Regions from separate parts of the Enterococcus diestrammenae genome, predicted to be linked through region 2. Evidence: riboswitches for the same ligand, from Rfam matches in the RefSeq annotation. Region 2 holds a riboswitch; the other holds the start of a gene.
The links. A riboswitch is a leader RNA that binds a small molecule or an ion and turns the genes downstream of it on or off. The one in region 2 is predicted to bind thiamine pyrophosphate.
Positions count from the first base shown of each region.

Region 1: linked by a shared signal. The riboswitch ahead of thiT (energy-coupled thiamine transporter ThiT) and the one ahead of thiD (bifunctional hydroxymethylpyrimidine kinase/phosphomethylpyrimidine kinase) in region 2 are both predicted to bind thiamine pyrophosphate.

Region 1 covers NZ_JBMRGR010000006.1:44,501-50,000, reverse strand. Annotated here, with positions in the region: gene ACO03U_RS05770 (CtsR family transcriptional regulator) at 40-501, opposite strand; gene ACO03U_RS05765 (class A sortase) at 817-1,533, opposite strand; gene ACO03U_RS05760 (hypothetical protein) at 1,798-2,571, shown strand; gene thiT (energy-coupled thiamine transporter ThiT) at 2,853-3,449, opposite strand; TPP riboswitch at 3,513-3,616, opposite strand; gene ACO03U_RS05750 (iron-sulfur cluster repair di-iron protein, ric) at 3,684-3,983, opposite strand; gene ACO03U_RS05745 (ribose-phosphate diphosphokinase) at 4,257-5,231, opposite strand.
Region 2 covers NZ_JBMRGR010000021.1:29,088-34,587, reverse strand. Annotated here, with positions in the region: gene ACO03U_RS12115 (CdaR family transcriptional regulator) at 1-115, shown strand, start outside; gene thiE (thiamine phosphate synthase) at 316-951, opposite strand; gene thiM (hydroxyethylthiazole kinase) at 938-1,756, opposite strand; gene thiD (bifunctional hydroxymethylpyrimidine kinase/phosphomethylpyrimidine kinase) at 1,753-2,559, opposite strand; TPP riboswitch at 2,867-2,965, opposite strand; gene mgtA (magnesium-translocating P-type ATPase) at 3,086-5,500, opposite strand, start outside.

The sequences.
Region 1 (5,500 bases), on a different contig from region 2:
CTGACGATGTTGTCTCCGTTACGTTGGCTTTCAGCATGCTTATTTTTCGTAACTTAAACGTTCCAATACCGCACGCATTAAACTGGCGCGAATCTTGTCTGCTTCTTGGTAATCCGCCAAGGTGGATTGAGCCATTACCGCTAGTATCAAATTGCCTTCTTTTTGGGTCAACAACTCTTCTTCATACAATTTTTGAATGATCGCCAAGGCATTTTTTTCCGTCAACGCCTCGTCGACCAATTCCGCGACTTGTTCTAAAAAGCGGTGTTTATCGGAAATCTTAACCTTCTCAATGCGAATATAACCGCCACCACCGCGTTTTGAAGCCACGGTGTAGCCCCGTTGAATCGTAAAACGGGTATTAATCACGTAATTTATCTGAGAAGGCACGCAATTAAACTGCTGGGCCATCTCCGTTCGACGTATCTCAATTATCTCACTATCTTCCAGAATTTTCTTCAGATAGGCCTCGATCAGATCTGAAGTATTATGACGTGTCATGACGAATCCTCCTATCTTCAGTATCATTGCAACTTTGCAGAATCATTTTTCCTTGAAATGCCAAGGCTTTGGCGATTTCATTGACTAATTCTGACCATAATCAATTATACCGAAGATTTTCAAATAATTAAAGAAAGACGAACAGGAGGGACAGGTTTGTTAAGAATTCTTGCTGTAACGCTGGCTTTTGTAACCCTTAGATAATTCTTCCCCACCAAAAGCCTGATAAAAGCTCAGAAAAAAAGCGCTAACCACTTCACTGATATCCCCGTGAAGTGGTTAGCGCTAGTCGCTTATTCAAATTGATGCCGAAATTTAATAATGTTTTACATCCATCTCAAAATATCCCAACACTTCAGCCGTTGCTTCTTTTACAGGAGTTACCGATTTTAGTTCCCCCTGAACGACTACCCGCTTGGTCCCGCCGATTTCATTACAAGTAATCAAAGTGACTAGTTTTTTGTCTGGGACTTCTTCAATGTACTGCGTCTCAGTGGGTAAAACAGTAATATTCAAGGTAGCGGTATACTCATAGATATTTTCCAAATCTGTCAGATAAATGGCGTCACCAATTTGAGTCTGATCTAATGGTTCGAATAAATACCCTTTATCATAGGCACGATGACTGGCCAGAGAATAATTGCCCGCCCCCATCTTTTGATCAGGAAACATGGTGCCAGCACCCCACAAGAGAGATTCGTTGGCAACACCTCTAAAGATTGGTAAATTAATGCCCACTTTGGGTATGGCGATACCACCGACTACTGGTAAGTTACGATTTTGCCATTGGGCTTTGAAAACCGTCTCGGAGCTAGCAGGAACTACCGCTTCAAAATCAAAGCTCGCTTCTTTTTCTTCATTTTTTACGATGTCTTCTCTCGTAAGCTTAGAAACCGCAAATTTTTCGCCATTATGGTCGATAATCACGTTTTTGATTTGATTATTAAAAACCAATACCAGTCCGACTACCAAAAGCAGTAGTAAAAAGATATTGATAAGCCAATTTCTTCCCCGATGTTTTTTCTTTTTCATAATAAGCCCCGCCCTCATTTGATTGCTAGCGCCTTTATTTTACCATAGAAAACAGCACACCGGCTATGGTAGCTCCAGACAGCCTCGCTAGTTTTAAGAAAACGCAACCTTCTTTTGCGGAGCGGATTTTCTAAAAATTGGCTGGACTAGCAAAAGATTGCAAAAGAAAGCCCTTTCTGTAATCAAACTTTAAAGGAAACGAAACACCACGAAATCCCTCGTTGTTGTATGATGGTAGTATCGGGAAAAAGGAGGGGGCGCCCCATGACAAAAATGATTTACATACATATTGATACTACCAGCAATGCCGTTTTGTCACGGGGCATTAGTCCCTTAGAATTTTATCATGGCATCGTCCATCAGCCAAAAAATCTCCTGCTTCTAGACCCTTCCTCTGATTACGGTGAATATGAAACCCACACCGGTTTGAAAATTTTGCGGGGAAATGAAGGCGTCAAACAGTATTTCGATGAACTGGCTCGCAATCGGATTTCTGAGGATATCAAATGGATTGACTTTAATGACAGTGCCCTGCTAAAAGAACTGACACCCTTAGAAATCAGTGAGTTGCTGTATTTTGGCCACATGAAAACCCATCTCCACTCGCCATTTTTCTATAAACTGCAGAATAATTTCGTTTACTTCGATTTGAAAGACGAGCTTTCCCGGGTTTACTATCGCTATTTAGATGAGTATTATCGGATTCTCGCTGACAAACTCACTCGGACAGTCTTGGAAAAAATCAACGACCGCCGTTCATTTTTCCGCAAAGCAACTCCAGTAGAAAAACTTGATATCAGTCTTTTACGAGAGATGAAAGGTCTTTTTCAAGAAGGTGTCGTCTTTTGCTTCCAGTCGGCCCACACAGAAGGCCAAGATTATAAAATTCCCATCTACTTAATTGAAGATGGTAGTTTTCGAAAAAATGAGGAACTTACCAAAGATGACATGCTCGTCGGCCATTTGATTTACCAACAAGACCGACGCCAATGGCAAGTGACCTACGAAGACAAAGATCTCCTTTTTCTAACCAATTAAAGTAAGCCTGTAAAAATACAGGATGGCCTTATTTTTCGAAGCATCCCTCAAAATATCAGGGAACCAATTATAGGCGACTATAAAACAGGCCTCATTCCTCAGTTTTTTTACTGATTTCTGCTTAGATCTTAGATGAAACTGGCTATTTAAGGCTTCTGACAGCCGAAATTTTGACCTTCCTTGATCCAGCAAAAAAGCTGCATTTTCCAAATGATGTGGAAAATGCAGCTTTTTTAGTGGTTCAATCACTTAACGGTTGCCGATAAGTACCGGTTTACAACTTATTTTGTAGCCGACCAAACACCATGATCGTCTTTCGGGATAAACAACCTAGGAGCAACTTTGACCAGAATCACCAAAACTACCGCTACATAGATGATATTCCCTAAAGCGGAGGCACCGTTGACGGAAAAAGAATACAGCCAAGGACTCATATTTTCTGGTGCATAGGCGCCCCAAACGAAGACCCCCGCCCAAAAATGCCAAAACCAACGGGAGAGACACGCAAGCACCGCACCCAAGACAATGTACAGCACCATCTGTTTTTGATAACCTTTTTGCACACTAAGGCGAACTTTAGTCCCCAACAAGCCGCCCAAGCCACCAAAGGCAAAAGCAAAGGGGTATTCAAAAATGATTTGCGGGACACTGATAAAGTTCTTCATCGCCGAACCTAAGACGATATTTAACAAGCCCCAGACAAAGCCTGCTGTCATCCCTGCCAGCGCACCTCGCCGATAAGAATACAACACCAACGGCACCAACCCTAAAGACAAATCCAAGGCTGCATTTGCCGTTTGGATGGGAATATAAGACAAAGCCATCCCCATCGCGGCGATAATCGTTCCTTCGATCCAGACTCGCAGATTTTTATTCATAAAAAAACTCCTCCATTGCAGATTATAGAACAGTCACAATCTACAAAGGAGAAGTATATGCTACTTCTAAGTCGTCACAATTCCTACGCTCGCATTATCGAGACAGGTACAGAGGGTTTAGAGTTCACTCATTCTCAGCCAATGGCATGGCTCCCCTTTGTGATCGTGTTCTATATTCAGTTATTTTGGTACAGCTCCATCTTAGCATATTTTTCAGAAAATGGAAGAGGAATTTCAGCCTTCCGTTTCCTCTTGTAAGCTGTCGGCTTTTGCCAACATTTGGTAGGTAGCGGTAAAGGTGGGGCAGACATCATCTGGTATCTGGTAGTCTGCTGTAAGTTCCCGTAATTGGGCAAACGTTGCCGAAAGATCCGGATTTTCAGTAGTCTCCGCCAATTTTTGGCTGATGCTATCATAGAGAGCTTTCACCTGAAAAACTTCTGGATGATGAGCGCCATGAGCACGGGTAATCGCCGTGGTGTATAAATCGAGGGTTGCTTGATTTTCTTTGAGATAGTCGGTCACTTTAGTCATTCATAATCCTTCTTTCAATAAATGCTTAAATTTTCTTGCCATCACGAAGTATACCTGTCTGGCTAGCAGAAGAACTTGATGGCTATCAAGAAAAACATTTTTAATCCGAAAGAGGATACCAGGACCCACCAAAATTGACGATAAAGCTTATGAACGATGGCAGGTCGACGATGGATAACGGTAAATTCTCGGCTCCTAAGTCTCCCTATTTTCCCTTCCCCACGCAAAAAAAGCAGTCCACCAAGTTAGTGGCCCTGCTTCTTTTGCAATTGCTTATTGTGGTTGATTGGTTTCAAACAAAGGACTAACTGGTTTGTTTTCATGGATTCGCTTAATCGCTTCACCCATCAAAGCACTAACAGAGATCTCATCGATTTTTTCAATCTTACGGTCTTCTGGCAAGTTGATGGAATCGGTCACGACTAAGCGTTCGATAGCGGAGTCTGAAATCCGTTGCATCGCAGGACCAGAAAGAACTGGATGCGTACAAGAAGCATAAACACTCTTAGCACCGGCTTCTTTCAAAGCATTGGCAGCTAAAGTGATGGTGCCGGCTGTATCGATCATGTCGTCGATCAGGACACAAGTTTTGCCTTCAACATGTCCGATGATATTCATGACTTCAGCAACGTTAGCTTTTGGCCGACGTTTGTCAATGATGGCAATCGGCGCTTTCAAGAACTCGGCCAATTTACGTGCCCGTGTCACACCACCGTGGTCAGGCGATACCACAACCACGTCATCTCCTTGAATTCCTTTGTCCAAGAAATAGTTGGCAATCAATGGTGCCCCCATCAAGTGGTCCACTGGAATATCAAAGAATCCTTGAATTTGAGCCGCATGCAAATCTAGACAGACAAGGCGATTAGCTCCTGCTTTTTCAATCATATTGGCAACTAATTTGGCAGTGATTGGTTCACGAGAGCGTGCTTTACGGTCTTGGCGAGCATAACCATAATACGGCATAACCACATTGATAGTTTTCGCACTAGCCCGTTTCAAAGCATCAATCATGATCAACAATTCCATCAAATTATCATTGACAGGACTTGAGGTAGATTGGATGACATAGACGTGGGCACCCCGGATACTTTCTTCAATATTCACTTGAATCTCGCCGTCAGAGAATTGATTCACTGAACATTTACCCAACTCGACGCCGACCGCTTCCGCAATCTTTTCCGCTAAGGGCCGATTGGAATTCAAGGCAAAAATCTTCAATCTTGGATCAAAATAATGGTTAGACATGAGAACCTCCGCTTTCTTCCTTGCATGATGGCTTACGGTACCTGGGACACCGCAGCAGATAGACAGATGAGAACCTGTTACTTTCAAGTAAATATTAGTCATTTTCATGAAATAAATCAAGTGTTTTCGTCAACTCTGTGAAACAGCTTAGAAGGAAGTCCCAACGGCAGCCGGCTTATTTTTTTATCTTCAGGAAAGATTCGTTTCACAAACAAATTCCTCCCCTTCTTAAAAAATGACACTCCTACCACCTTAAGGACCTCAAAAAT
Region 2 (5,500 bases):
TCTCACCGGTTTAAATCCGCGGAATATGAAAGATTATGTGACTTTGGCGATTGCCTTTCAATTGCGCAAACTGCCGAATGTGACTGGAATCAGTGGTTCAGGGGAAGTAAACTAACCAAACATCCTCAAGCAACTTCCTAGCATCCCCTCAAACCAACGACAAAAAAAACGATTTTCCGCTGAAAAGCCGGAAGAATCGTTTTTTTAGTATTTCGAGGGATAAGAAGCCCGCTAACGGCACTTGCGTTTCTCTCGTTTGCCATCAATAGCAGCGGCTTGCTCCAAAAATTTAGGAGGCCAGCTGCTGACAAAGCACTACACCCCCAACACTGCCTTCACCTGTTGGCGCAGCTTTTGTGCCGCATGTTTTGGATCTGGATTGGCTAAGATCGCCGAAACCACCGCTACGCCTTCGACTGGTTCCCCTTTAAAGGCAGGCAGCGTCTGTTCATTTAGACCACCGATTAAAACCAAGGGAACTGAGACCGCCTCGCAGATTCCTCGCAATGTTTCCCGACTGACTGGGAGAGCATCTGGTTTGGTAGCTGTCGCAAACATCGCCCCGACACCGAGGTAGTCCGCCCCATCATGTTGGGCTTGGATAGCTTCGGCGACGGTTTGGACAGAGGCGCCGATCAGTTTATCTGGGCCTAGCAATCTGCGGGCTGCGGCGACGGGTAAATCCTGTTGCCCCACGTGGAGACCATCTGCGTCGCAAGCCAAGGCGATGTCCAAGCGGTCATTGATAATCAAGGGCACGCGATACTGATGCGCCAACTGTTTCATAGCCAGCGCTTCTTCGTAAAAGGCACGACTGGCTAATTCTTTTTCCCGTAACTGCAGCATCGTCACGCCACCGGCTAGCGCTTCGGACACAGCAGCCAACAGGGAATCCCCGGCGACACAGCTGGCATCTGTCACCAAATACAGTGCATAATCAGGCTTTGACAATTTGTAGTCGCCCCCTTTGTTCCATGGTAGCTGGGGTCAACTGACTCACCGCATCTAGCAAGGCCACCCGAAAGCTCCCCGTACCTTGGTGCTGCGTTTTTTCATGGGCGATTTCCCCGCTGATACCCATCGCCAGAGTAGCAGCCACACTGGCGCTAAAGTAATCTTTTTGACTACCACAAAAACTCCCCAACAACGAACTCAACATACAACCAGTCCCAGTGATGCGACTCATTGTGGGATGGCCGTTTTCAATAAGCGCCACCTGCAAGCCATCACTGACCACGTCGACTTTCCCAGTAATCACCACCACCGCTTGTCGAGCTAGCGCCAACTGCTGGGCCACGGCTTGACTGTCTTGTACTGTCAAAAGATCCGCCTGCGAAACATCGACACCTTGGTTGACGCTGGCAAAACCGGCCAAAAAGCGTATTTCTGAAAGATTGCCACGAATCACCGCAAAGTAAACTTCTGCCAGTAAACGTGCCAACGTCTGGTTCCGCAAAGCTGAGGCTCCCGCGCCCACCGGATCCAAAATCACAGGAATTCCCAGTTGATTGGCCTTTTTACCAGCTAACACCATCGCCTCAACCGTACGGGCATTGAGGGTACCGATATTGATCACCACTGCTTGTGCCAATTCAGTAATCGCTGCGACTTCCTCTAGATCATCTGCCATAATCGGCGAACCACCAATCGCTAAGGTAATATTGGCACAATCGTTCACCGTGACATAGTTGGTCAAATGGTGTACTAGTGGATTTTGTTCCTGCACTTTGTTTAAAGCCGTTTGATAGGGATTCATGCTTGCTCCTCCAATCCTTGACGATACACTTGGTAGAAATGATTTGTCGGACCATGCCCCTTGCCTAGCGCTAAGGAATGGGTGATTGCCATGGTGATGTAGTCCTTAGCTTTTGCAACAGCTTCCGGTAGTGCCCGTCCCAAAGCCAGCTCAGAAGCAATCGCGGAAGAAAAAGTACAGCCGGTGCCGTGGGTATTTTTCGTATCTACTCGTTCGACGGAATAGTGGTAAAAATCATGCCCATCAAATAAAACATCCGTCGCCGCTCCCGTCTTGTGGCCCCCTTTGATCAGTACTGCGGCACCACAGACTTGCTGGATTGCCCGGCAAGCTGCTTCCATCTCCGCTAAAGTCGTAATTGTCCGATTCGCAATCTTTTCCGCTTCAGGGATGTTGGGGGTGATGACATCTGCCAGAGGTAAAACTTCGGCAATCAAGGTATCAATGGCTGTGGGATCCATCAAAGCATCCCCGTTTTTGGCATACATCACCGGATCTAGGACCACGTTTTGCGGTTGCCATTTTTTGAGACTAGTAGCCACGGCTTGCATGGTTTCCCGACTGGAGAGCATCCCGATTTTCACCGCTTCTGGAAAAATATCCTCAAATACCGCGTCCGCCTGCTGGCAAATCACAGTCGGTGTCATGTCTTGATAAGAAATCACCCGCACTGTATTTTCCGCCACCACTGAAGTGACGATCGACATCCCGTACACTCCGTGAGCCGCAAAAGTCTTCAAATCCGCTTGAATCCCCGCGCCACCGCTACAATCTGAGCCAGCTATACTAACTACTTTTTTCATGAATCTGCTCCTCTCTGAAACTTATCATCGATGCAAAAATCGCTACATTTCATTCACAGGAAAGAAGACAGCCAGTTCAAAAGGCCCACCAAACGCCTGCCTCTCTCAACAGGCAGGATTGCCCCAGGATACTCGTTAGCAGGCATCGGTTTCACCTGAATTTTCTATGAAAGCGCCTTGATTACGGCATACATCGCTGAAGTTGGCATTTGAAGATTTTCATGTATGCTGCTCTATCCCTTACTCTCGAAAAAAGACGACAGAAAAGGCACTCTCCCAGCAGAAGAGTGCCTTGAAAAAACGATCTTTCCCTCAGACAATTGCTCCCTACGCTGGTCTCAACCAAACAGGTTCAAAGGGTCAGGTTTTACCTTCTCAACGCCGCAGCGTCCCCCCGCAAACAAAATTCACTTGCTGTTATCATATAGCAAGCTAGTCGAAAACTCAAGAGTGTAAGTTGTAACCGAACCTCTGAGTTTCAAATAAACACTTCAAAGACACAGCTTCTTTTTAGCGCTTGCCTTTCTTACAACCAACTCCCGGTCTTACGAATATACACGTGCTTGACTGCTTCCAACGTCACCAAGTAGCCAGCGACGATCAAGAAGAACCAACCAAAGTAGGCCCCTGGTAAGCGGGAAAAATCGAAAAATTGACCGAGGGGCGTTAAGACTAGCAAAAAGCCTGCTGCTAGCGCCCCACCACTTGCCAATAAGACTGGCCAAGAAGCACGACTTTGGATAAAGGATAGTTTTCTAGTGCGAATCAAATGAACCACTAACGTTTGGGTCGTTAAACCTACTAAAAACCAACCTGTTTGGAACAGTCCTGCAGTGGCCACAGTATTGGCACCTAAAGCAAACCACATCACCAAGTAAGTCAAAATATCAAAAAGCGAGCTCACCGGACCAATCACCACAGTAAAGCGGAAGATATCCTTGATTTGCCAACTAGCTGGTTGCCGCAACTCTTCTTCATCCACATGGTCCCAAGGTATCGTCAGCTGGGCAAAATCATAGATCAAGTTTTGCAGTAACAATTGCAGAGACACCATCGGCAAAAAGGGTAGGAAGGCACTGGCAGCTAAAATCGAAAAGACGTTGCCAAAGTTAGAGGACAAAGTAATCTTGATATATTTCATCATATTGAAAAAGACTTTGCGCCCTTCGATGACCCCCGTCTCCAAGACTTGCAAGGATTTTTCCAGCAAGATGATCGAACTCGCATCTTTGGTGATATCCGCTGCGGTATCCACCGAGATCCCCACATCAGCCTTCCGCAAAGCTGGCGCATCATTGATTCCATCTCCCATGAAGCCAACAGTATGACCCTTTTGCTGCATAACACCAATCAGGCGCGCTTTTTGCATGGGATTGAGTTTGGCATAAAGATGGGTTTCACCAACTTTTGCAGCCAGTTCCTCATCACTGAGGGCCTCGATATCGCTACCTAACAAAATTTCCCCCACAGCGATTCCGACATCACTGCAGACTTTTTTTGCTACGAAAGGATTGTCGCCAGTCAGGACTTTGACCGTCACGCCATGGTCTTTCAAGGCTGCGAGAGCACTGGCAGCCGATGCTTTAGCCGGGTCCAAAAAGGCCATGTAGCCGATCAAGGTCAAGTCGTTTTCATCTGCCACCGTATAAGTAGCGTCCTTGTGGGCATCCCGTTTGACGGCGACTGCTATCACCCGCATCCCCTGTTCATTTAATTCTTGATTGAGGCGCCCCATGGTTTCTTTGAGGGCCGGAGTCAACAATTGCACCTGACCAGCAATTTCGACGTATTTGCAGACATCCGCCATCTCCTCCACCGCGCCTTTGGTAATCATCAGTTGGTACCCATCCACCTGGAGGATGACAGACAAACGCCGCCGCGAAAAATCAAAAGGTAATTCGTCAATCTTCACAATCTCTTGGTAGGGCAGTGATTGGTTTTGCTTTTGAAAATACTCGATCACCGCCACATCCATCACATTTTTCCAACCGGTTTGATAGTGGGAATTCAGATAAGCCAGCTGCAAGACCTGCTGATTTACTTCACCTAATGGATCAAGATGTTCCACCAAAACCACCCGATCTTCCGTAATCGTGCCAGTCTTATCGGTACACAAGATATCCATGCCTCCGAGGTTTTGGATTGCTGGCAGCTCCTTGACGATGACTTGATGGCGGGACAAATTCAACGCCCCTTTCGCCAAATTGCTAGTAACAATCATCGGCAGCATTTCTGGTGTCAACCCTACCGCCACCGCAATGGCAAAGAAGAAGGCCCCACCCCAATCACCTTTTGTAAAACCATTGAGTAAGAACACCACCGGAAATAACACCAACACCAGACTCAATAATAGCTTGCTGACTTTTTTTAGCCCGGTATCAAAAGCCGTCGCGCCTCGCTTTTCGGTGGCCGTATGGGCTATATCACCAAAGAAGGTATTTTGCCCGGTCTTCAAAATAATCGCTTGCCCTTGCCCACTTAACACATCGGTGCCCATAAAAACGAGATCAGGAAAATCCACTGCCGCTTGCGCTGTTTCAGCCTCTGTCTGGCGCAGGCCTTTTTCCACCGGCAATGATTCACCCGTCAAGGAAGCTTGGTTGACAAACAAATCATTGGTCCACAACAATAACGCATCAGCGGGAATCATATCGCCAGTCGCCAAAGTGATCAAATCCCCAGGGACCACTTCGTCCATGGGAATCTCACGAGGCACGCCACTGCGAATGACAGTCGCGGTATTTTCAATCATTTCCTTCAGAGCAAAACTGGCTTTTTCTGAGCGATATTCTTGCACAAAAGTGATCACCACCGAAGCTATCACCATGCCCCCCATCACCAGCATACCTTCCACATCCCCCGTCAATCCGGAGACAATCATCAGTAACAAAAGCACCAGCACAAAGGGATCCTTCAGCGCTCCTAAAATAATTTGCCAGCC